DNA from 3 places in the Paenibacillus sp. FSL R7-0179 genome. Region 1 is predicted to be linked to each of the others. Evidence: predicted binding sites of a transcription regulator. Region 1 holds the regulator's gene; each other region holds the start of a gene.
What was found. Region 1 encodes Rex, which represses fermentation and respiration genes when NADH is low (regulators of the CRP and FNR family bind a similar motif). Its sites were predicted from a motif close to TTGTGAAATATTTCACAA; they were not measured.
Positions count from the first base shown of each region.

Region 2: the regulator Rex is predicted to act here: its motif matches at 5,127-5,144, upstream of MKX63_RS03175 (phosphoketolase family protein).
Region 3: the regulator Rex is predicted to act here: its motif matches at 3,139-3,156, upstream of MKX63_RS25345 (DUF1641 domain-containing protein).

Region 1 is NZ_JBBOCC010000001.1:3,740,708-3,748,688, forward strand. It holds gene panB (3-methyl-2-oxobutanoate hydroxymethyltransferase) at 1-718, shown strand, start outside; gene panC (pantoate--beta-alanine ligase) at 720-1,610, shown strand; gene panD (aspartate 1-decarboxylase) at 1,603-1,986, shown strand; gene MKX63_RS16500 (tetratricopeptide repeat protein) at 2,101-2,739, shown strand; gene dinG (ATP-dependent DNA helicase DinG) at 2,855-5,716, shown strand; gene MKX63_RS16510 (redox-sensing transcriptional repressor Rex) at 5,856-6,506, shown strand; gene MKX63_RS16515 (amidohydrolase) at 6,496-7,797, shown strand; gene MKX63_RS16520 (cell wall elongation regulator TseB-like domain-containing protein) at 7,827-7,981, shown strand, end outside.
Region 2 is NZ_JBBOCC010000001.1:759,201-767,181, reverse strand. It holds gene MKX63_RS03190 (S-layer homology domain-containing protein) at 1-2,913, shown strand, start outside; gene MKX63_RS03185 (response regulator) at 3,023-4,165, shown strand; gene MKX63_RS03180 (GntR family transcriptional regulator) at 4,259-4,981, shown strand; gene MKX63_RS03175 (phosphoketolase family protein) at 5,258-7,642, shown strand; gene MKX63_RS03170 (TIGR03915 family putative DNA repair protein) at 7,685-7,981, opposite strand, start outside.
Region 3 is NZ_JBBOCC010000002.1:2,077,750-2,085,730, forward strand. It holds gene MKX63_RS25330 (X2-like carbohydrate binding domain-containing protein) at 1-940, shown strand, start outside; gene MKX63_RS25335 (hypothetical protein) at 1,530-2,219, shown strand; gene MKX63_RS25340 (nitroreductase family protein) at 2,293-2,910, opposite strand; gene MKX63_RS25345 (DUF1641 domain-containing protein) at 3,234-3,671, shown strand; gene MKX63_RS25350 (NAD(P)/FAD-dependent oxidoreductase) at 3,703-4,881, shown strand; gene MKX63_RS25355 (SGNH/GDSL hydrolase family protein) at 5,046-5,675, shown strand; gene map (type I methionyl aminopeptidase) at 5,772-6,518, shown strand; gene MKX63_RS25365 (carboxymuconolactone decarboxylase family protein) at 6,812-7,171, shown strand; gene MKX63_RS25370 (Rrf2 family transcriptional regulator) at 7,279-7,701, shown strand; gene MKX63_RS25375 (hypothetical protein) at 7,904-7,981, shown strand, end outside.

The DNA.
Region 1 (7,981 bases):
GGGAAATGTCGTGCTTGGTTATGATACCACGCTGCCGGTTACCATAGACGATATGGTCTACCATACCCGGTCGGTGAAACGCGGGGCTCCTAATACTTTTATAGTGGCTGATATGCCGTTTATGACCTACCACGGAAGCGTGGATGAGACCTTGCGCGGTGTGCGCAGGCTGATGCAGGAAGGCCAGGCCCATGCGGTCAAAATGGAAGGCGGCCTCGAAATCTGCTCCGCAGTGTCCGCTGTTGTCGCTGCCGGTGTTCCGGTGCTCGGCCATATTGGTCTGACCCCGCAGTCGGTCAATATGATCGGCGGCTACCGGATTCAGGGGAAGGATGCCAGGGATGCACAGCGGCTGATGGACGAAGCGAAGGCGCTGGAAGCTGCCGGGGCCTTCGGCATTGTGCTGGAGCTGGTCACGGAAGAGGTGGCTGAGGCGATCTCCCGGACGGTCAGCATACCGACCATAGGCATTGGTGCCGGGCGTTACTGTGACGGACAGGTTCTGGTATTCCATGATCTCCTGCGGTATGCCTCTCCTTACCGGGAGAAAAAATTCGTCAAAACCTACGCCGATGTAGGCTCCCTGATCCGCGAAGGCATCACCAGCTATGTTCAGGAAGTGAAGAACCGCTCGTTCCCTGCCGAGGAGCATGTGTTTAGCGCGGACGAGACTGTTCTGGAATCTTTATACGGCAATGCCGGCAAAGGAGCGAAATAAAATGAGAGTGATCCGAACGATTGCTGAACTGCGCGAAGCGCTTGAATATATGCGTGAAGGGGGCCATGGCCCTGTTGGTTTTGTGCCCACCATGGGATATCTGCACGAAGGACATGCCAGCCTGCTGCGTAAGGCAGGGGAGAAGAGCGGCACGGTGGTGATGAGTATTTTCGTCAATCCGCTGCAGTTTGGACCGAATGAGGATTTTGCTTCCTATCCGCGGGATGAACAGCGGGATCTGGAGCTGGCTGAACGTGAAGGTGCGGATTTGGTGTTCATCCCCAGTGTAGAAGAGATGTATCCGCAGCCGATTCGTACAGGCGTAACGGTCTCCTCGCTTACGTCGCAGCTCTGCGGCGCTTCGCGTCCAGGACATTTTGACGGAGTAACTACAGTGGTCAGCAAGCTGTTCCATATTGTGCAGCCGGATTATGCCTTCTTCGGACTGAAGGATGCCCAGCAGGTAGCTGTTCTCCGCCGGATGGTGTCAGACCTTAACATGAATGTGGACATTATCGCCTGTCCTATTGTGCGCGAGGAAGACGGGCTGGCGCTTAGCTCCCGCAATGTCTATCTGAGCAGCGAGGAGCGCAGACAGGCGCTGGTATTGTCTCGTTCCCTGCGCGAGGTGCGCCAAGCTATGGAAGAGGGCAGCATTCGTACGGTAAATGAAGCTCGGGCACTGCTGGTCTCGGTCATTTCTGCATCGCCGCTCGCAGTGATTGATTATGCAGAAATTCTAACCTTCCCTGATCTGGAAGAGCTGGAAGGCGGCAGCAGGCTGACGGATGCGGGCGGAGAGGTTATAATGGCTCTGGCCGTGAAGTTCGGCAGAACCCGTCTGATTGATAATAATGTATTTATTCCTAAGGAGGCACACGCTTTTGTTTAGACATATGATGAAATCCAAGATCCACCGGGCAACAGTCACTGAAGCCAATCTCAATTATGTGGGCAGCATTACCATTGATGAGGATCTGATGGAAGCTGCAGACTTGCTGGAGAATGAAAAGGTGCAGATCGTGGACAACAATAACGGCTCCCGCCTGGAGACTTATGTCATTCCGGGTCCGCGCGGCAGCGGCGTCATTTGTCTGAATGGGGCGGCGGCGCGTCTGGTACAGCCCGGAGATACCGTAATTATTATTTCCTACGCTGTGGTGTCCTCTGAAGAGCTGGCAGCGCATAAGCCGACGGTGGTGTTCGTAGATGAAGGCAACAAGCCGGTGAAGCTGGCGGATCATGAGATTCACGCCACAATTGCCTGAAGTCCGCGCTTTGAGCCATGTAATCAATGGCAGGGATGAAGACCCCCGTACTTGCTGATAATGAACTTAGGCAAGCTTAAGCTGACTTCATTATCAGTAAGGGTGGGATGTCCGGTGTTTCAACATTTATTTGCTGAGATGAACAAGATGCTCCAGGAGATCAAAACCGACTATCCTACTGCGGAGGGTGCCCGCCGAAGCGATCTTTTATCCAAGTATAATATGCTCCACCGAATCAGTGATACTGTAATGGATGAGTGGCTGCTCTTCGCCGAGAAGCTGAGCGAGTTCCGGGAACAGGCCGATTTCCAGACTCCGCCGGAGGAATTGCCGGAGGAGGAAGCGCCCGAGCTTGCGATGGATGCTTTTGTCAGGGGCCAGGGCTATTACAAGCTGCTGATGTACCGCAAGTGCATTGAACAGTTCAGGGAGGTTACGGCTAAGTATCCGGACAGCCTCGCTGCCCGCCTGTATTTGGCTATGGCTTATCTGCAGGAGGGAGAAGGCGACACCGCCTGGGGACATCTGAACCACATGCTGGGCCTGATCCGTGAAGTGAAGCTGAAGGCAATGATCTATAATGCGCTGGGCTGTATCCGGGCTTCCCAGGAACGCTTCAATGAAGCCAGTGAGCTGTTCAGCCTGTCTCTGCTGCATGACCCGGATCTGCCGGAGCCGAATGTGAATCTGGAGGTATGCCGCAGGCGGGGCGGGAAGCTGGAGTTTGGCCATCAGCTGGTTTCGCTATTATAACTTATCCTCGGTTTCTTTAGGCGATGCGTCCCGTTTCCCGGGGTGTGCATCGCCTTTTTTCGTAACTTCTGTTATGCTGATAAAGAGTCTCAAGTGAAAGGGAATAGAACTTATAATGAAATTTGCCGTGCTTGATTTTGAAACTACGGGAACCCAATCTGTGGGAGAGATCATCCAGGTTGGCCTTGCCATTATAGAAGAAGACGGGACGATCTCCCGGGTGTATGGTTCCTACGTCAAGCCCGGAGCGCCAATTCCTCCTTTTATTACGGGCCTGACCGGAATTACAGACAGCGATGTACAGGATGCGCCGGAGCTTGATGAGATGATGATGGAGCTGGTGCCGCTGCTGGATGATGTGGTCCTTGTCGGACACAATGTAGCGTTTGATTTTCATTTTTTGCAGAATGCGCTGGACCGCTGCGGCTACCTGCCGTTTCAGGGGCGGATTCTGGATACGATCGATTTTCTCAAAATATGCTTTCCCTCGCTGAGCACCTATCAGTTAGGTGCGGTAAGCAGCCATTTCGGCATTACGCATGACCGTCCCCATCAGGCGGACAGTGATGCGCTTGCCACGGCTATTGTGCTGCTCAAATGTCTGGAAGAGCTGCACAGTCTGCCGCTGCTGACCATTCAGCGGCTGAATGAGCTGTTCGCAGACGAAGACAGTGATTTGGCCTGGTATTTCGACGGTCTGCTGCGGGAGCGGGAGATGGAGACCTTTCAGCCGGAAGGAGAGCTGAGCTTCTACCGCCAGCTTGCGCTGGCTGTGGGGGACTGGGCGGAGCTGGCTACGCCCCGGGAGGAAGGAAGCGTCAATCCGCTGGATAATATTACCTTTGAAGAGTATATGGAAGAGGTAACCCTGCGGCTGAAGGCTGTTCTTCCCCAGTATGAGAGCCGTGAAGCCCAGGAGCTGATGATCCATGAGGTCATTACAGCGCTTGAGCAGGACAAGCATCTGCTGATTGAAGCGGGAACCGGCACCGGTAAATCGCTGGGTTATTTGCTTCCGGCCATCTACCATAGTGTGAAAAGTGATCAGAAGGTGATGGTCAGCACTCATACCATTAACCTTCAGGACCAGCTGCGTGAGCGGGATATTCCGCTCTTGACCAGCGTTGTGCCGTTCCCGTTCAAGGCCTCCATCTTTAAGGGAAGAGGGCACTATTTGTGTCTTCGCAAGTTCGAGCATAGAATGAACAAAAAGGACTTTACAAGTCCAAGAGAAGAGGCCCTTACCGCTGCACAAATGCTCGTATGGCTGACCCAGACGACAACCGGCGATGATGAGGAGCTTAACTTAAGCGGACGGGGCGGCGATTTCTGGGAGACTGTAGCCAGTGATACCGACTCCTGCCTGGGACGCGCCTGTCCCTGGTTCCGCAAATGCTATTATCACCGCGCCAAGCATGAAGCCGGGATCTCCGATGTTGTGGTCACCAATCACTCCAAGCTGTTCGCAGATGTCAAAGCGGGGCATCAGCTTCTTCCTGCTTATGACCACCTTGTTATTGATGAAGCCCATCATTTGGAGGATATTGCCGGTAAGCATCTTGGTATGCAGATGAAATATTTCACATTCGCCCATACCCTCACCCGTCTCTACAAGGATAGCCGGAGCGGGCAGCTGCCTGCCCTCCGTCAGAGTCTGCAGTCTTCAGGCAGTGAGCAGGCCTCCGAATGGAGCGGTGTGATCGACCGGATCTACCCCGATCTTCTGACGGTGAAGGAATCCTGGGATGCGCTCAGCGACCGGCTCTTCAGCCTGCTGCCCGAGCGCAGCGATGCCGGAGCCGGTGAAGCAGGCCAGCTGGTGGCGCGCCTGCAGCCGGGCAAGAAGCCGAAGGATTGGGAGGAGCTGGCCGCCCTTGAGAATACACTGAACCTCAGTCTAAGCGACATTATCCGCAAGGGTGACAAAATGCTCAGTGAGATGCGTGACACGGACAGCCAATCCTCCTCGGACAGTCTTGTGACTGATATCGGCGGGTTATTCAAGGATCTGGCATCCATTAGAGAGCAGATCCGCTTTTTCATGAGTCTGAACGATGAGAATATCGTGTATTGGCTGGAGGGAAGCGGTAATTATAAGGGGAAGTCTCTGCAAATGTATGCTGTTCCCGTTGATGTCAGTACCCAGCTCAGGGAGCTGTTCTTCGACAAGAAGAAGAGTATCATCCTGACCTCGGCCACCTTATCCGTGGATAAGTCCTTCCAGTTTATGATCGATAACCTGGGTCTTGGTGAAGCTGCGGAGCAGGGTCGTCTGATGACAGCGCTGCTTCCGTCACCGTTCAAATACAGGGAGCAGGCTCTGCTGGTTATTCCCCGCGACTTCCCGAGCGTCAAGGGAAGCATAGGGGATGCCCGCTTTGTGGACACCCTCGTTCACTCTCTTGCCGAGACTGCTGTAACCACGCGGGGGCGGATGCTGGTGTTGTTCACCTCCTATAAGATGCTTCGGCAGGTCTATGATCCGCTGAAGGAGGCGCTTGCCTCCCAGGATATCGCGGTGCTCGGACAAGGTGTGGAAGGCGGCAGCCGGAGCAAGCTGATCCGCCGCTTCCAGGACAGCCCGGCCTCGGTCCTGCTGGGTACCAGCAGTTTCTGGGAAGGGGTGGATATCCCCGGAGAAGCATTGACCTGTCTGGCGATTGTCAGACTGCCGTTCCAGCCGCCGAATCACCCGCTGGCAGAAGCGAAGTCGGAGCTGCTTCAGGCACAGAAGAAGAACCCGTTCATGAAGCTGTCCGTGCCGCAGGCTGTCATCCGCTTCAAGCAGGGCTTCGGGCGGCTGGTCCGCACGGCGCAGGACCGGGGCATCGTAATTGTGTACGATACCAGAGTCATTGAATCGCATTACGGAAAGTACTTCCTGTATTCACTCCCCGGTCCCAAGATGGAGCATATGCTCACCGAGCAGATGGTCCCGAGAATTGCCGAATGGCTGGAGGACGGCGGGGTTTCCTAATTCATCTGCTATTGCTATTATTAATAAGTCATGATAAACCTGAAGATCCGTTCCCGCCCTGTCCTGCCGCTCCGGCAGGCGGGGGGGCACGGTTGCTATAATTGTAAGGGTCTAACACAACTTTTAAGGAGGAGAATACATGAAATCGGATAAAATATCGGAGGCCGTCGTGCGCAGGCTCCCAGTGTACCTGCGTTTCCTGAACGATCTCCAAAAACGTGAAATTTCCACAGTCTCTTCTCAGGAGCTGGGCCAGAAGCTTGATCTGAATCCCGCCCAGATCCGTAAGGACCTCGCTTATTTCGGTGATTTCGGCCGAAAGGGCATCGGCTACGATGTATCCTATCTGATTGAGAAGATCCGCCATATTCTCAAGCTTGATCAGCAAATTAATGTTGCACTGGTTGGAGCCGGTAATCTCGGTCATGCCTTGTCTAACTATAACGCTTACTTGAAGGATACGATGAAGATTACTGCGATCTTCGATGCCTACCCGCCGAAGGTGGGCCAGCAGATCAACTCGCTGGTTGTGCAGCCGATGGAGGAGCTGAGCGATACCATCCGCTCCCAGGGCATCCGGATCGGGATTATTACCGTACCTGACAGCGAAGCCCAGAATGTAGCTGATATTCTTGTGGACTCCGGCATCGAGGCGATTCTGAACTTCGCACCGGTTATTCTCAAGACGCCTGCCAATATCCGGATTCATGCCGCAGATTTCACCACAGATCTGCAGAGCCTGGCCTATTATTTGCATGATGGAAAGGATGAGGCTGAAGATGAGCAGTAAGATCACGATAATCAAGAACGGGCACTTTCTGGTTCCGGGCAGCGATAAGCCGGTTCTGAGCGGGTATATGACCCTGGCGAATGATCTGATTACTTACATAGGTGAAGCTGAGCCGGTAGTGGAGGCTGGCGCCCAGGTCGTAGACGGCAGCCGTCTGCTGTTCATGCCGGGACTGGTCAATACCCATGGACATACGGCCATGTCGCTGCTGCGCGGATACGGCGATGATATGGTGCTTCAGACTTGGCTGCAGGAGAAGATGTGGCCGATGGAAGAGAAATTCACTGGTGATGATGTATATTGGGGAACCTCTTTGTCCGTGCTGGAAATGCTGAAGGGCGGCACAACCACCTTCCTCGATATGTATGATCATATGGACCGTGTTGCGGAAGTAACAGAGCAATCCGGTATTCGAGCGGTGCTAATGCGCGGCGTGATTGGGCTGTGTCCGGAAGAGGTGCAGCAGGCGAAGCTCGCTGAAGCGGTTGCTTTTGCCCGTAACTGGCACGGCAAGGCTGACGGCAGAATCACTACCATGCTCTCGCCGCACGCCCCGTACACCTGTCCTCCAGAGTTTTTCATGAAGTTCGTGGAGGCTGCGCATGATCTGGATCTGCCGATGCATACCCATATGTCCGAGACGCGCCATGAAGTGGAGCAGAACGTGGCCGACTACGGTCTTCGTCCAGTCGCGCATCTGGAGAAGCTGGGAATGTTCACCCGTCCTTCGCTCATTGCCCACGGGGTTCATCTGAACGATGAGGAGATCGGGATTCTGGCCCGCTATAATGTTGGTGTGTCGCATAATCCCGGCAGTAACCTGAAGCTGGCCAGCGGGGTTGCACGTGTTCCTGAGCTGCTGAGAGCCGGGGTTAAGGTCTCCCTGGGTACAGACGGCGCTGCTAGTAACAATAACCTGGATATGTTTGAAGAGATGAGGCTGGCGGCTCTGATCCATAAAGGCGTAAGCGGTGATCCTACAGCCGTACCGGCTCCTGAGGCGCTGCTGATGGCTACGGAGTACGGGGCGCAGTCTGTTTTCCTGAGCGGGGTAGGCCGGCTTGCAGCAGGGATGAAGGCCGACTTCATCGCGCTGGATATTGATCAGCCTCATCTGCTGCCGCATACCGATCTGCTCTCCCATGCCGTCTATTCGGCAAGCGCCAAGGATGTAGAGCATGTATGGGTGAACGGCCAGCAGGTAGTGAAGCATGGACAATGCCTGACACTGGATGAAGAAGCTATCCGCCGCAAAGCACAGGAGACGTTCGAGAGCCTGCTTAAACGGTAATTCAGGGGAACGGGAAAGGAAACAGTGTGGTGAAGAAGAAGAGGAGAAAATGGATCTGGCTGGGGATTACCGTGGTGCTGCTCCTTCTGTTCGGACTAAGCCAGTTCTATGCCTACATTATGAAGGACCAGTGGAACGAGCGGAGTGAAGCCAAGGAGCTGGCCCGGGCGCGAGCCGGACTGAC
Region 2 (7,981 bases), 3.0 Mb from region 1:
GAGGTATATGGAGCAGATCTGCCGCTTCCTGTAACTGGACAAGCTGCACTTGATTCGGTGGTTACGGCTGCTGTATATAAAGTGGACGTCCACCCGAATGCACATCTGTTCGATCTTGAGGTAGGCATTACCGTAACCGATGATGTCTATAAGTGGGACACCAAGCTGCCGGGACCGCTGGCACCGGGCTCCTACCATGTGGCGGTGACTTCGACCAAAACATTCGGCGATGAAGTAAGAACAGAAACGAAGCTGGTCCCGTTCACTGTACCACAGCTGGAATTGACCCATGTGGCGGTAAACGAAGGCCAGCCGGATCACGCTGTATTGACATTCAATCAGCCTGTTGGCTCTGCGTTGACCGATGGGGATTTCACCGGGCTGACCATCGATGGCCGGAAGGTTATTGCTGTGAAGTCGGTGCAGGGCGATAAAGTGGAAGTCGTTTTGGAGGAAGCGCTTGGTCCGGATGATGCATTGATCGTAGGGTACGATCCTGCTGCCGGTAATGTTACGGCTGAAGGCAACGTCCTGAATGAATTGAAGCCGATTCAGGCCGGTGAGCAGTCCGGCATTTCGAAGGATAACAATGTGATTCCGCTTCAGCTCGTTGCTGCTTATCCCGAAGCGGGGCAGCTCAAGCTGGTGTTCAACAAGCCGATCAACGATCTGACCGATCTGGCCGGGTTCACTTACGGCGGCGTGCCGCTTAAGGAGCCTTTTGAAATTAACGGCAATGAACTGATCGTGTCCATTCCTTCTGATTCTAAGGGTGGCCTGCTCAGTTACGACCCAGAACACGGAAGTGTGACCGAGAATGGAAATAAGCATAACCCGCTTACGGGATTGCAGCCGGGGATTGATCTCGGCGGAGACGGCAAATATATCGCAGACGCCGGCAAGCTGCCGGAGAACGGGCTGGGATTGAGTGCCGGGGATAAGCCGGTATCCTTAAGTCCGGGCTTCCAGCCCGACGTACCAAGCGGCTATCTGGCAACCGTACCTAATGAGACGGATTCCATCGCCTTGAATCTTGCTCCGGCAGGAGATAAGGATACACTACGCAAGGTAACCCTGAATGGGGTAGAGGTTCCTGACGGGGACTGGAGCAAGCTGCCGCTTCAGGAAGGGCTGAATACCATCCAGGTGGATATTGTGGATGCGAAGAACCCGGGCATTAAGCTTGGACAATATCAAATTCAGGTCATCCGCGCCAGCGGGAAGCTGGTTTCGCTTGAGCCTTCCAGCGGCACCCTACAGCCGGAGTTCAAGCCTGAAACTGACAAGTATGAAGCAACTGTTAGCAACAGTGTGTATGAGATTTCCCTTAAGCCGTTTACCCTGGACCCAGGGGCTGTAGTAACGCTCAGCATTGCGGGCGAAGCTCCTGTACAGGTGAAGAGCGGCGACTGGAGCGCAGCTCTCCTGCTGAAGGTAGGGAAGAATGAGGTTGTTGTCACCGTCAAGGATTCCGCAGGCGGAACGAACACCTACACCGTAACTATCACCAGACAAGAGCCTGCTCCATCAGGCGGAGGTTCCGCTCCGGCGCCAGCAGCGCCTGAAACATCCAAGACCGAAGTGATTCAGGTGGATGTGGCCATCGGCGGAGCCAATGCGGCGGGTATCACGAAAGTGCCGGTTCAGCGCACCACTCAGAGCAATGGCACAATCACCGATCTGGTCCGCTTCACCAAGGATAAGGCTGAAGAAGCGGTGAAGAAGGCGAAAGAGACGGGACAAAGCATTGCCCGTGTAGTCATCCCGGATGCGGCGGACAATGTCAGCGAAGTGAATGTCCAGATTCCGGCGGAGACCGCCAAATTGCTGAAAGAGAACGGAATTATACTGGAAATCTATACGGAGAACGCGATTGTGCGTGTTCCGAACGAATCGCTGGAAGGCATCGGACAAGACTTCTATTTCCGGCTGGTGCCGGTGAGAAATGCAACAGAGCGGAATGAAATCGAGAAGAGAGCCACACTCGAAGCTGTGGTCCGTGAAGTGGCCAAGGATAACAAAATTGAAGTGGTCGCCAGACCGATGACCATCGAGACGAACCTGTCCAGCCGGGCGGTAACCCTGATCCTGCCGCTAAGAGATGTGAAGCTGCCTGCGAATGAAGCGGCGCGTAATGCATTCCTGGCACAGCTCGGTATCTTCATTGAACATACCGACGGCACGAAAGAGGTTGTCAAAGGCAAAGCGGTTACCTATAAAGAGGGACTGCTTGGACTGGAATTCTCGGTAAGCAAATTTAGTACCTTTACGATTATCAACTTCAATAATCAGTCGCCTGCTACGCATGTATCCTATATCGTTGGCTTCCCGGATGGCGAATTCAAGCCGGACGACCGGGTGACGCGCTCGCAGATGGCACTCATGCTTGCCCGGAATCTGGGCTATGATGCCAATGCGGCTGTAGGCACGCCTCCCTTCCCGGATGTGGCTGTCCGTCATTATGCGGCAGCAGCCATTGCCTTCGTGAATGCACAGGGCGTGATGAAGGGTGATCCGGCCGGGAAATTCCGGGGGAATGCACCGATTACGAGAGCAGAGATGGCCGCTGCTGCTGCCAACTACCTGAAGCTTGCAGTACCGGCTGAGGGTCAATCGAGCTTCAACGATACAACTGGACATTGGGCTCAGGCGGTAATTGAAGCCAACGTGTCGGCAGGCCTGCTTAAGGGCTACCCGGACGGCAGCTTCAAGCCGAATGCTTATCTGACCCGTGCGGAAGCTGTAGTCATTGTTAATCAGATGTTCGACCGCGGCCCGCTCCATGGAGCAGATGCGGTGAAATTCCCGGATGTCTCCAAGAATCATTGGGCCTACCTGGATATCCAGGAGGCTGTCATCGACCATCAGTACCGGATCGACAGTGAACAGAAGGAACAACGGGTTACAGAATAAATGGATAGGGGTTGGAGGAGAGATCATTCTCCTCCAACCCCTAAATCATTAAATTTGAAGTATAATGGTTATAACACTGTACCGATTTCCAGTTGCGAAGGAGATCCGAATGAGAGCAATCCTGATTGACGATGAAGAATTGGCACTTAAGGCTTTGGAACGCCAATTGCATGCGCTTGGGTGTTTTGAGATTATCGGCAAATATACCGATCCGCTGCAAGGACAGCAAAAGGTGGAGGAGACCGGGACCGATATTGTGTTTCTCGATATCCATTTACCGGAGCTGAGCGGGATTGAGCTGGCGGAACGGCTGTTGGAACGCAGGCCCGATCTGCAGGTTGTATTCGTAACGGCATATGATAAGTATGCGATCAAGGCTTTTGAGCTGAATGCCCTGGACTATTTGCTTAAGCCGATTCATATGGACCGCCTGAAGCTTACAGTTCGAAGATTGAATGCTCAGCAGCAGCCTGGCCTGGCAGCCCGGGCGGCTTCAGCGCAGACAAGCTGGAGGATGCTAATGCTCGATGCCTTCCGGATCTATGAAGGCGCGCAGGAGCTTGCACCGCTGCAATGGAGAACGGCGAAGGCGCAGGAAATCTTCTTTTATCTGCTGCATCATCGCGGCAAAGTAGTCAGTAAAGCTACCCTGATTGAGCTGCTGTGGGCTGATTTTGATCCGAACAGGGCCTATCCGCAGTTATATACCGCTGTGTACCATATCCGCAAAATGCTGGAGCCCTTCAGCAGAGAACGGATTCTCCTGCAAAATACGGCGGACGGCTATCTGCTCAAGCTGGATGGCATCTGCCTGGACGTTGATGAGTTTGACCGCTTTATCCAAGCGGGGGTAGAGCTAGCGAATGATACACTGCCTGAATATGAACGAATCCTGAAGCTGTTCAAAAGCGAATATCTGGAGGGGTACGATTATGTGTGGGCGGAGCTTGAACGGCAGAGATTTCAGCTGCAGTGGATTCGGCTCAAGCTGAATCTGGTCCGCTGGTATATGGGCGAAGCAGAATATGAACAGGCCTTCAAGCATATTGAACAGGTATGCACCCGCTATCCGTTAGAGGAGCAGGCGCAATTATTGTACATGCAAATATCGGACAGAATGGGCTTTCATTTTCTCGTGCAAAGACAATATGTCATGCTGGAAACGGCCATGGAAGCAGAGGTTGCTGAGAAGCCGAGCCGGGAGATTGTCAAATGGTATAGGGATTGGGACAACAAGCGTCAAAAAGGGTGAGTCCGTGGATTCATCCTTTTTGCCCTATCTAAATTATGATATATTTAATCTTGAATGAACTTGTTCTGCAAAGACCCGACGAAGGAGCACCCCATGACCCAATTTGTCTACAAGCAGATTATTGCTGATCTCAAAACGAAGATCTTTGCCGGGCAGTACGCCGATATGAAGCTGCCGGATGAGCGCAGTCTCAGCGAGGCGTATCAGGTTAGCCGCAGTACCATCAAGCGTGCGCTGATGAAGATGGAGAGCTCGGGCATTATTTTCAAGAAACGCGGCTCCGGCACCTTCATCAATCCGTTATACATAAAGAACGATTCGATCTTCAATTACGAGGGCTCTAATCTGGGGGTGTCGGATAATTTCCAGATGCACGGCAAGAAGCCGGAGATCAAGGTGCTGAGCTTCGAGGTCATCCGCCCCACGGAGGAGCTTCAGCGGGATTTGTTCCTGATGCCCCATGATTTCGTATATAAGATCGTGCGTCTGCGCCTGTTCGAAGGTGCGCCCTTCATGATTGAGACGGGATATATTCCGATCAAAATTGTGCAAAATCTCGACCAGACGATTATCGAGGGCTCGATTTTTCATTATCTGGAGGAGTCGCGCAATCTGGCGGTGACCAAATCCTTTTTGTCTATTTTTGCCGAGCCTTCTCTGCCGAATGACCAGGAGCTGCTCCATCTGAAGGAGAATGAACCCGTTGGGATCATGGAGGGGATCTTCTTCCTGGATAACGGCACGCCGTTTGAATTCTCGCACATGCGCTTCCATTATGAGTATCTGAAGTTCAATACGTTCGTGTCTGTGCATTGACGCATGGACGGCGTAAACAGCATAACTGAGGTATAGCAGGCCGGGAGGAGTCCCGGTCTTTTTGTGTTTTTTATAGATAACAAATTAATCCATATTTATAAAAATGATCATCTTTTTGTGCTTGATTTGCAGCGAATTTCATACTATGTTCAAAATTTCACAATATTGGACCGTATTAATTTCTAAAAAGATTGAATTTCTGAAATGCCGATGTATGATGTAACTGTAGAAGTGATACATTCAATTTACAAAGAAAAAGATTAGGGAGTGGAAGACATGGGATTAACAATCGAACAGGTGGATTATTCCTCCAAAACGTATCTGGCAAAGCTTGACGCTTACTGGCGCGCAACGAACTACATCTCCGTAGGCCAGCTTTATTTGAAGGATAACCCGTTGTTAAGAGAACCGCTGAAGGATGCAGACGTTAAAGTGAAGCCGATCGGACACTGGGGAACTATCCCTGGGCAGAACTTTATCTATGCGCATCTGAACCGTGTAATCACTAAATATGATCTCAACATGTTCTATATTGAAGGCCCGGGCCATGGCGGTCAGGTGATGGTGTCGAACTCTTATCTGGACGGAAGCTACACCGAAATCTACCCGCAGATCACTCAGGATATCCCTGGTCTGAAAAAGCTGTTCAAGCAGTTCTCTTTCCCTGGCGGTGTTGCCTCCCATGCTGCTCCTGAAACACCTGGATCGATTCACGAAGGCGGCGAGCTGGGTTATTCCCTGTCGCACAGCGTGGGTTCGATTCTGGATAATCCTGACCTGATCTCCGCAGTAGTTGTAGGTGACGGAGAAGCAGAGACCGGCCCGCTGGCCGCTTCCTGGCTGTCCAACCGGTTCATCAACCCGATTACAGACGGTGCTGTATTGCCGATTCTGCATTTGAACGGCTTCAAGATCAGCAACCCGACCATCCTGTCCCGGATGAGCAGAGAAGAATTGACCGCCTATTTCGCCGGAAACGGATGGGAAGCCTTCTTCGTAGAAGGCGAGAACCCGGATCTGATGCACCCGGAAATGGCTAAAGTGCTGGATACGATCGTAGAGCGCATTGCCGCCATTCAGAAGAATGCCCGCGAGAATAACGATACTGCACGCCCTGTATGGCCAATGCTGGTCTTCCGTACGCCTAAGGGCTGGACGGGTCCAAAAGCATGGGACGGTGTGCCGAATGAAGGCTCCTTCCGTGCCCACCAGGTGCCGATTCCGGTTGACCAAAAGAACATGAAGCATGCTCCGGCCTTGCTTGAATGGCTGAACAGCTACAGACCTGAAGAACTGTTCGACGAGAACGGCCGCCTGAACGCAGATCTGGCTGAAATTCTGCCAACCGGCGACAGACGTATGGGCATGAACCCGGTAACCAATGCCGGCAAGCTGATCAAAGATCTGCACAAGCCGAACTTCCGCAACTACACTCTCGATAATTCTGCTCCAGGCCAAGTGATTGCGCAGGATATGGCCGTGCTGGGGAAATACCTGAAAGAGGTTGTTACCCTCAACGAAGAGAACCGCAACTTCCGTATTTTCGGACCGGATGAGACTATGTCTAACCGACTGGGACCTGTATTCGAAGTGACCAAGCGCCAATGGATGGATGCCATTCAGGAACCGCAGGATGAATTCCTTGCTCCATACGGCCGTGTCATTGACTCCCAGCTGTCTGAGCATCAAGCTGAAGGGATTCTGGAAGGTTATGTCCTGACTGGACGCCACGGTTTCTTCGCCAGCTATGAAGCTTTCCTGCGCGTGGTTGATTCAATGATCACCCAGCACTTCAAGTGGCTGCGCAAGGCAACAGATCAGACCTGGAGAGAAGATATTCCTTCACTGAATGTGATTGCCACATCGACAGTGTTCCAACAGGACCATAATGGCTATACCCACCAAGATCCGGGTCTGCTTGGCCATCTGGCTGACAAGAAGCCTGAGTTCATCCGTGAGTATCTGCCGTCTGATGCGAACAGCCTGCTGGCTGTGTTCGACAAGATCCTGAATGACCGCCAGAAGATCAACCTGATCGTATCCTCCAAGCATCCGCGTCCGCAGTGGTTCTCGGCAGACGAAGCGCAGGAGCTGGTGGACAAAGGCCTCAAGATCATTGACTGGGCCAGCACCGACAAGGGCGGAGAGCCGGATCTCGTCATCGCTTCTTCCGGTACTGAGCCTACAATGGAAGCCTTGGCTGCCATCTCGATCCTGCATGAGAAGCTGCCTGAGCTGAAGATCCGTTATATTAACGTAGTCGATCTGCTGAAGCTGAGAAGCCAGAAGCTTGATCCGCGCGGGTTGTCTGACGAGGAGTTTGATCAATTTTTCACAAAAGATAAACCGGTCATCTTCGCCTTCCACGGCTATGAAGGCCTGATCAAGGACCTGTTCTTCGACCGCCACAACCATAACCTGCATGTGCACGGCTACCGCGAGAATGGCGATATCACTACACCGTTCGATATGCGTGTACTCAACCAGATGGACCGCTTCGACCTCACGAAGGAAGCTGTCCTGAGCCTGCCGGAAGCAAGCAAATATCAGGCTATCGCAGACGAGATGGATGCTATGGTGCAGAAGCATCACGCGTACATCCGCGAAGAAGGCATCGACCTTCCAGAGGTGGAGAGCTGGGTATGGAAGGCTTTGAACTAAGGGCAGGATGATAGTGTTATTTCATTAATAATATAGTAAGCTTCAATCAGGGAGCGCTCCGGGGTCAGATAATGGCTGCGGGGCGCTTTTTGTGTCCAGTGAATGGAGTTGGATTATGGTCTCCAGGACCTCCGGGATCGATGAGTTCTCCCGCGGCAATGCCTTCTTCCGCTGCCCCGCGGTAAGTACAGGCACACCGCCCCGCCCATTCATCTCCACCATATGTTTCCAGTAGCGCTTCGGCATTAGTGAGGAACGCAGCCGGTCGCTCTTGCGCTCCTTGATGCCGATGGCATGGTAGAAGCCGGTCCATAAGCGGCGGTACGCCTCCTCCGTCTC
Region 3 (7,981 bases), on a different contig from region 1:
TCTGGATTCCATAACCAATGGAGCGGCTACACTTACTGCTGGCACGGATTATACATTGAGCGGTTCAACAGTGACGATTCATAAAGCTTATCTGGCAGCACAGGCTGTGGGAACTACCACCTTAAGCTTCCATTTCAGTGCCGGAGCAGCGAAGACCTTAACGGTTACGGTGGCAGATACGACAACAACGGCCAACGATTCTGCGATAACACCGGTCACTGCCAGCTTCGACAAGAAGACGGGTAATCAGAGCGACATCGAAGTAACGATGACCTTGAACGGGAATACTTTAGCTTCTATTAAAAACGGCCCGGCCGTATTAACCGCCGGAACGGATTATACAGTGAGCGGATCGGTTGTAACAATCCACAAGGCTTATCTGGCAGCACAGGCTGCGGGAACTACTACGCTGAGCTTCCAGTTCAGTGCCGGCGCACCGCAGAGCCTGGCGGTCACGGTGACTGATACAACAGCGCCGGTGGACGGCGGTCTGAAGGTCCAGATGTTCAATAGCAGCACGGCTAATGCTGTCAATGCCCTCAGCCCGCGGATCAAGCTGGTGAATACCGGCACGGCTGCGGTCTCCCTCGCTGATGTGAAGCTCAGATATTACTACACCAGTGACGGCGAACAGGCCCAGAATTTCTTCTGTGACTGGTCTCAGGTTGGTAGCGCCAATGTGACGGGGACGTTTGTGAAGCTGCCAGCAGCCTTGAGCGGCGCGGACCATTATCTGGAGCTGGGCTTCACCGCAGCAGCAGGCTCGCTTCCTCCGGGAGCCAGCATCGATATTCAGATGCGGGCCTCCAAGGTGGACTGGACCAATTATAACCAGTCCGATGACTATTCCTTCAATCCTGCGGGCACAGCTCCTGCGGATTGGGCCAAGCTTCCGGCTTACATCTCCGGCAGTCTGGTATGGGGGATTGAGCCTTTATAAATAAAAAGGCAGCCTATGCACAATTGCATGGGCTGCCGGTTTTTAGTATAGGCCACTAAACACATATAAACCTCTATTGTTGATCAGTACATCAACAATAGAGGTTTATATTGTTACCACTATACCCATGTTAGTCTCAGACTCCTTATCCTATCCTTTGTACTCAGCCGGGTAGAAATGGTCCGAGGCGGCAGTATATTTGCCTATCCTGCACATTCAAACTGCTCTCAACTGATCCGCTTACCACGATAGGATTGGGGTTATAAAGCCAGTGAGCTTTAAGAAGCTCATACCGTTTCGTGCAGGGACTCACTTAAGGCGGGAATGTCAGGATCAAAGATATAGTCTCAGTCACAAGGAGGAGCGCTGCTTAAGATTAGCTGCCGGAGATTCTGCCCTGGCTTACTTTCTTCCTGCAGTGTCTGTGTCCTTGAGCTGATACCTGAATTATACCGTCCGTGCGGAGAATAGTAAAAAGCCGAAATTTTTAAGTTTGCACTTCCTGTTTGGAAAAAGGTCTTGTAAGCGCTGTTATCCTGCGTTTTCCTTAGAATCTGCTGAATTCAAATCCCGCTGCCTTTACTGTATAATGAAAAGAATGGTTTCGATGCTGCGCAGTCTCCGGCAGCTTTGCCTGGAGGGAAAGGATACGGAAATGAGCTTGTATGTGGTGAAGCTTGAGGAACTTGGCAGCGGACTGCTGAAGTCCTTTTTGGAGGATAATTATATATGTGCGGGTTATTCCGGTACGGGTGATCTGGAGCAGCATAGCAGAGAAGAGATCAGCCGCAAGCTGGCTGCCGCCGGCTATCACGGGCAGGAGCTGGAGGGTGCAACCGATACCCTGGATATCTTCGTCAATGCGATGCAGGATGGAGATTATGTGCTGATTGCCGATGAAGAGTGGGTATATCTCGGGGATCTTGGCGATTACTTCTATGATACCCGGCACAGCGGTACTGAGGATAGTACAGCCCACCGGCGCGGTGTCACCTGGCTGAAGAGTCTGCCTCTCGCTGCGGTCAATCCGGCTGCAGCAGAGCTGCTTGCCTCTGACAGCAGAATAACTGCTTATTCAGGAGTGCTGCCCGCAGCCCGGATCGATCTCTGGCTGGGGAATCAGGCAGAGGATGGCGGGAGTACTGCCGGTGCCTGTCCGGTTAAGGTGGATGAAGCTACAGTAGCGCAGGCGCTGGCTGTCCTGAAGGCAGCCTTGAACAGCACGGATGTGGAGCGGCAGGAGCGTGCGGCTGTGGCGATTCTGCAGTATGCGCGGTGAGAATGGATTGATAATACGGCAGGATTATATATGAAAAGGGTCTTCCGGTGGTTTAACCGGAAGACCCTTTTTATTAAATAAATTCAACAAACTCATTAACCGGCTTGCGGTAGCCGCGCGGTCTGATCTTGTGCTGGTTATCCTTGCCGATCGTAATCAGCATCACCGGAACCATATGGTCTCCGAGACCAAGGGTAGCCTTCACAGCCTCCGGATCGAAGCCGATCATCGGGCAGGTATCCCAGCCCTTATCCTTGGCAATCAGCATGAACTGCATCGCCGACAGCGAGGCATTGCGGATCGCTTCATCCCGCTGGAACGCATCGTTCCCGGTATAAGCATCGTTGATGGATTGAATGGTCTGCTCGTAAGCATCCTCGCTCATCGCTCCCAGCAGCTTAAGCCCGCTATAGATTTCAGGAGCCTGCAGATAGGCATTCTTGTCACCCAGCACCACAATAACAGCAGAAGCAGTGTGGATCTTGTATTGGCCGTACGCATCCTTGCGGATGGCTTCCTTCACACTGTCATTGCTGATCACCTTGTAATGGGCGTGCTGAAGATTATAAGCCGAGGGTGCCAGCCGGGCCAGAGAAAACATTTCTTCAAGCTCACTCTGCGGGATGGTAACACCTTCCACGAAATTATTAGCTGATCTGCGGGATTGCACCAATTCGGAAAAAGTACTCATAAATCATTACCTCCATCTAATTATGTATGCTGCTTAGTTATAATCAATTGCTGTTATTAATTAATGAACTTACAATAAGTTACTTACTTAAGATATCACGACTATCCGTATACGTCAATGAGTATTAACATAATCATTTGTAAATTTAACCTTATTAATCAACCTGGCTTGATGAAATTGATGAGGAAGTGATAATAATCACAAAAATAGGTTGAAAAGGCAAAAAGATTGTGACAATAATAACAAATAGAGTGTTATAATAGTCACATAGTTTCATAGGAGTTCATTATGCAAGAATACGATATGTAAAAGGAGACTTCGAAATGTCAGAAACCGTTACCCAAAATCTTCCTGAACAAGAAATACCAGAAGCAGTCCTTCCCAAAGAGGATGTGCTGAAAGAGCTCCTGAAGCCGGAGGTTCAGCAATCTCTGATGGTACTGGTTGAGCAGCTGCCGCAGATCACACAAATGGTTAGTGTATTGTCCAAATCACTAGAATTTGTGCAGTCTGTTGCCACGGACGAAGTGCTTAAGAATGATACAGTTGGCGCGATTAAGGAAATGGCGGGTCCTGTGGTGGGCACGGCCAAGAATCTGGCGGCCACTGTCATTGAAGCGAAGGACCGCGCGGAGGCAAGCAGCGAAACCATCAGCCTGTTCGGCATGATGAAGATGATCAAGGACCCGCAGGTACAGAAGGCGCTCCGGTTCATGAATGCCTATCTACAGGTCAGCGGTGAGCGTCAATCGGGCAAATAAGCCCGTAATACTTAATGATGGAGGAATTATGATGTCAAAACATATAGTGATTCTAGGTGCAGGGTACGGCGGTCTGCTCAGTGCCTTAACCGTTCGTAAATATATGAGCAAAGAGGAAGCCAAAATTACGGTAGTCAATCAATATCCGACACATCAGATTATTACGGAATTGCACCGGCTTGCAGCGGGCAGCGCGTCTGAACAGGCGGTTGCCATGCCGCTGGCGAAGCTGTTCGCCGGTAAGGATATTGATCTGAAAATCGCCAAGGTCAACTCGTTCTCTGCAGAGAACAAACAGGTTATTCTCTCGGACGGCGTTATGCTGACTTATGATGCGCTAGTTGTCGGTCTGGGCAGCACGACTGCATACTTTGGTATTCCGGGACTTGAAGAGTACAGCATGGTGCTGAAATCAGCAGCAGATGCGCTGCGGATTCGCCGTCATATTGAAGACCGGATTCGTGACTATTCCAAAACCCGCAACGCAGCAGATGCTACGATTCTGATCGGCGGCGGCGGACTGACCGGCGTTGAGCTGGTAGGCGAAATTGCCGATATTCTGCCTAAGCTGACGAAGCAATATGGAGTGAATCCTGCTGAGATCAAGCTTCTGCTCGTTGAAGCGGGTCCGAAGATTCTCCCTGTCCTGCCGGATCATCTGATTGAGCGCGCTACGGCCAGCCTGGAGAAGCGCGGGGTGCAGTTCCTGACGGGTCTTCCGGTTACGAAGGTGGTTGACAATACGATTGATCTGAAGGATGGGCAGCAGATTGTGGCGAACACCTTCGTCTGGACCGGCGGGGTACAGGGCAATCCGCTGGTTGGCGAATCCGGTCTTGAAGTCAACCGCGGCCGGGCCACGGTAAATGAGTTCCTGCAGTCCACTTCACACCCAAATGTATTTGTAGCCGGAGACAGCGCTGTTGTCTTTGCACCGGATGGCCGTCCTTATCCGCCAACGGCACAGATCGCCTGGCAGATGGGTGAGCTGATTGGCTACAATCTGTTCGCTTATCTTATTGATAAGCCGCAGGAAGCCTTCAGCCCGGTCAATTCCGGCACACTTGCCAGCCTCGGACGCAAAGACGGGGTAGCGATTGTCGGCGGTAACTCCACTCCGCTGAAGGGGCTGCCGGCCACGCTGATGAAGGAAGCCAGCAATATCCGTTATTTGACTCATATCCATGGCTTGTTCAGCCTGGCCTATTAGTTTTTGATCCTAAGAGCCCCCTGAGGCTGTCAATATGGCAGTCTTAGGGGGTTTTCTTGTTTGGTATAAGGAATAATTTTCAATGAAAACGTGTCCGCAGGAAAGTCAATTTGCTATAATGATCATGTTTATATAATAGATCTTTTCATAGGAGGATTTCAGGCATGCCATTTCAAAAGAACGATATCATCCTGTTCCAGGGGGATAGTATCACAGATTGTGGACGCAATTACGCTGATGCCTCATCGCTGGGTGTAGGTTACGCGCTGATGGCGGGCGCCCGGCTTGGCCTTCAGTATGCGGAGCAGAAGCTTACATTCCTGAACCGCGGAATCAGCGGCAACCGGGCGGTAGACCTGCAGGAGCGCTGGGAGAGGGATTGTCTTGCGCTGAAGCCAACCTGGGTGTCTATTTATATTGGAATAAATGATACCTGGCGTTGGTATGATTCCGGGCAGGAGACTACAGCGGCAGAATTCGAGTCGTCCTACCGTGATCTGATTGAGCGGACCAAGCAGCATCTGGATGCCAAGCTGGTACTGGTGGAGCCGTTCGTATTGCCGGTGCCGGAAGACCGCAAGGGCTGGCGTCAGGACCTGGACCCCAAAATTCACATAGTCCGTGAGCTGGCCCGTGAATACGGCGCTGTACTCGTGCCGCTGGACGGTCTGTTCGCAGCGGCATCGGTCAAGGCTGAACCTGGCTACTGGGCGGCGGATGGCGTTCACCCTTCGCCTGCGGGACATGCCCTAATCGCCGATGCCTGGATGAAGGCTGTAGGTGCAATAAGCTAAGAGGTACGTTCATTTCACTCTGCGTAACAAGGCTGTTATACTTGTAGGATACATACTCAAGGTGAAGCTTTGATAACGAGAGGAATGTGAGCAGGGATGACGAGCGAGACGCTCCAGGATATGCAAGGACTGAAAGCGGCGGGTGCAGTGGTGGGCCATACCATCGCGGAGATGAAGAAAAGTGTCGTGCCCGGAATGACGACTGCAGAGCTGGATGAAGTGGGAGCGAAGATTCTGAACCATTTTGGCGCAAAATCTGCTCCAAAGGTAACCTACAACTTCCCCGGAACGACCTGTATTAGTGTGAATGAAGAGGTGGCGCACGGAATTCCGGGACAACGTGTCATTCAGCCGGGAGATCTGATCAATATTGATGTCTCTGCCGAGCTGAACGGTTATTTTGGCGATGCCGGGGTATCGTTTCAACTGCCTCCATATAATGAGAAGCTGATCCACCTCTGCCGGAGTACAGAAGAGACCATGATGAGCGTGATTAATCATCTCCGGGCGGGTATGAAGGTTAACGAAATCGGCCGGGTTATGGAGTCGGAAGCACGGAAGCGCGGCTATAAAGTCGTGCGTAACCTGTGCAGCCACGGCATCGGCAAAGCGTTGCATGAGAAGCCGTTTGAGATTCTGCCCTTTTATAATCCGCGTGTGACGACAGTGCTGAAAGAAGGCCAGGTCATTACCATCGAGCCGTTTCTGTCCACGGGCACTGATTTTGTAGAGCAGCAGTCAGATGGCTGGACACTCAGCGTTGCCGACAACAGCCGCGTGGCCCAGTTTGAGCATACCATTGTGGTCACCAAGGGCAAGCCGATTATTCTGACCAGTGCGTGAAGATATATAAGACGCAAACTAAAGCTATTAACAAAAAGCTAAAAGAAGCGGAGGGGAAATTTGGAACTGGAGGAGCGATAGCGTCCGCCTTTGTATTTGGATTTCTACCGCGAGGAGCAGTTTCTAATGAAGAAATCCAAATACAACAGCGGCCGGAGGGCCAAATGTTCACCGCAGCGACGACCCAGCTTTGAGTTCGAAACTTAAGTGCGACTTATATAGGAATATTTAACAGCTGTAATGTATGCATTACGCAAGAAACCCTCATACTAAAGATGATGTTATGATATGGAATGCAAGAATATGTTTCCAGAATCGGAGGGTTAATTAAAGTGGATAATGTACCGCAAGTCAGTCATGCCTTCATGACATTTATGAAGGAAGCGCCGGAGCAGCAGAAGGCCCTTGGCGAAATTGTGAAGAAGCTGGATGCCGCAAGCAGCCTGGATGCCAAAACCGAGGAGATTGCCTATATTTCCGTACTCGCGGCGGTTAGGCTGGAGAGCGGGCTTCCCTTTCACGTCAAGCATGCCAAAGCGCTCGGCGCAACCCGTGACGAGATCATCAGCGCAGTGCTGCTGCCCCTTCCAGCGGTGGGTAATGTGGTGATTCAAGCCCTGCCGGTGGCATTGCAGGCGTATGACAGTGAATAGTGTTCTATTGTCTGCAAACCCCCTGCGGGATTGACAATTGCTCTAAATGTAACTATTATAGTTGCATCTGGCGGAAGCTTTCCGGCCAGTGTGAAGGAGTGATTGACATGAACATCAGCACGCGGTTTGCGGTGGCTATTCATATTCTAACCTTAATTGACAGCAACAAAGACGGCAAAAGCACCTCCGAGTGGATCGCCGGCAGCGTGAATACGAACCCCGTAGTAATTCGCCGCCTTACGGGTATGCTCAATAAGGCGGGACTTGTGGAGGTTCGTCCCGGTGTCGCCGGAGCGAAGCTTGCCCGCAGTGCAGCTGATATTACGCTGCTGCAGATTTATAAGGCAGTGAATGCAGTGGAAGAGGACTCTCTGTTCTCTGTCCATGAGCATCCGAACCCGGAATGTCCGGTGGGCAAGAACATTGCAGGAGCTATTGTTCCTGTGTTCTCTCTTGCCCAGAAGGCGATGGAGAATGTGCTGCAGGAGGTCACCCTGGATCAGATCGTACATCAGATTCCTGTAGGATAAGCCAGGATTTGATGGAAGTGAATTTTAAGGAAACCTTCAGCCCCGCTTTATGTTTTTTTAAGGTTCGGGGAGTATAGTAGAGCCATGACCCCCTTACAATAGACTTTGGCCCTGCCGGTTACCGGCGGGGCCACTTTTTTTGATGCATAGCTGCCCTGGCGTTAACTTTACACTGCGATTTCTTTCGTTTAGACTGACACATATGGATCTAACATACATACAAGGAGATGCTGTAAATAAAGAATCAATATACCATTCTTGGAGCTGCTCTGATTCTGGC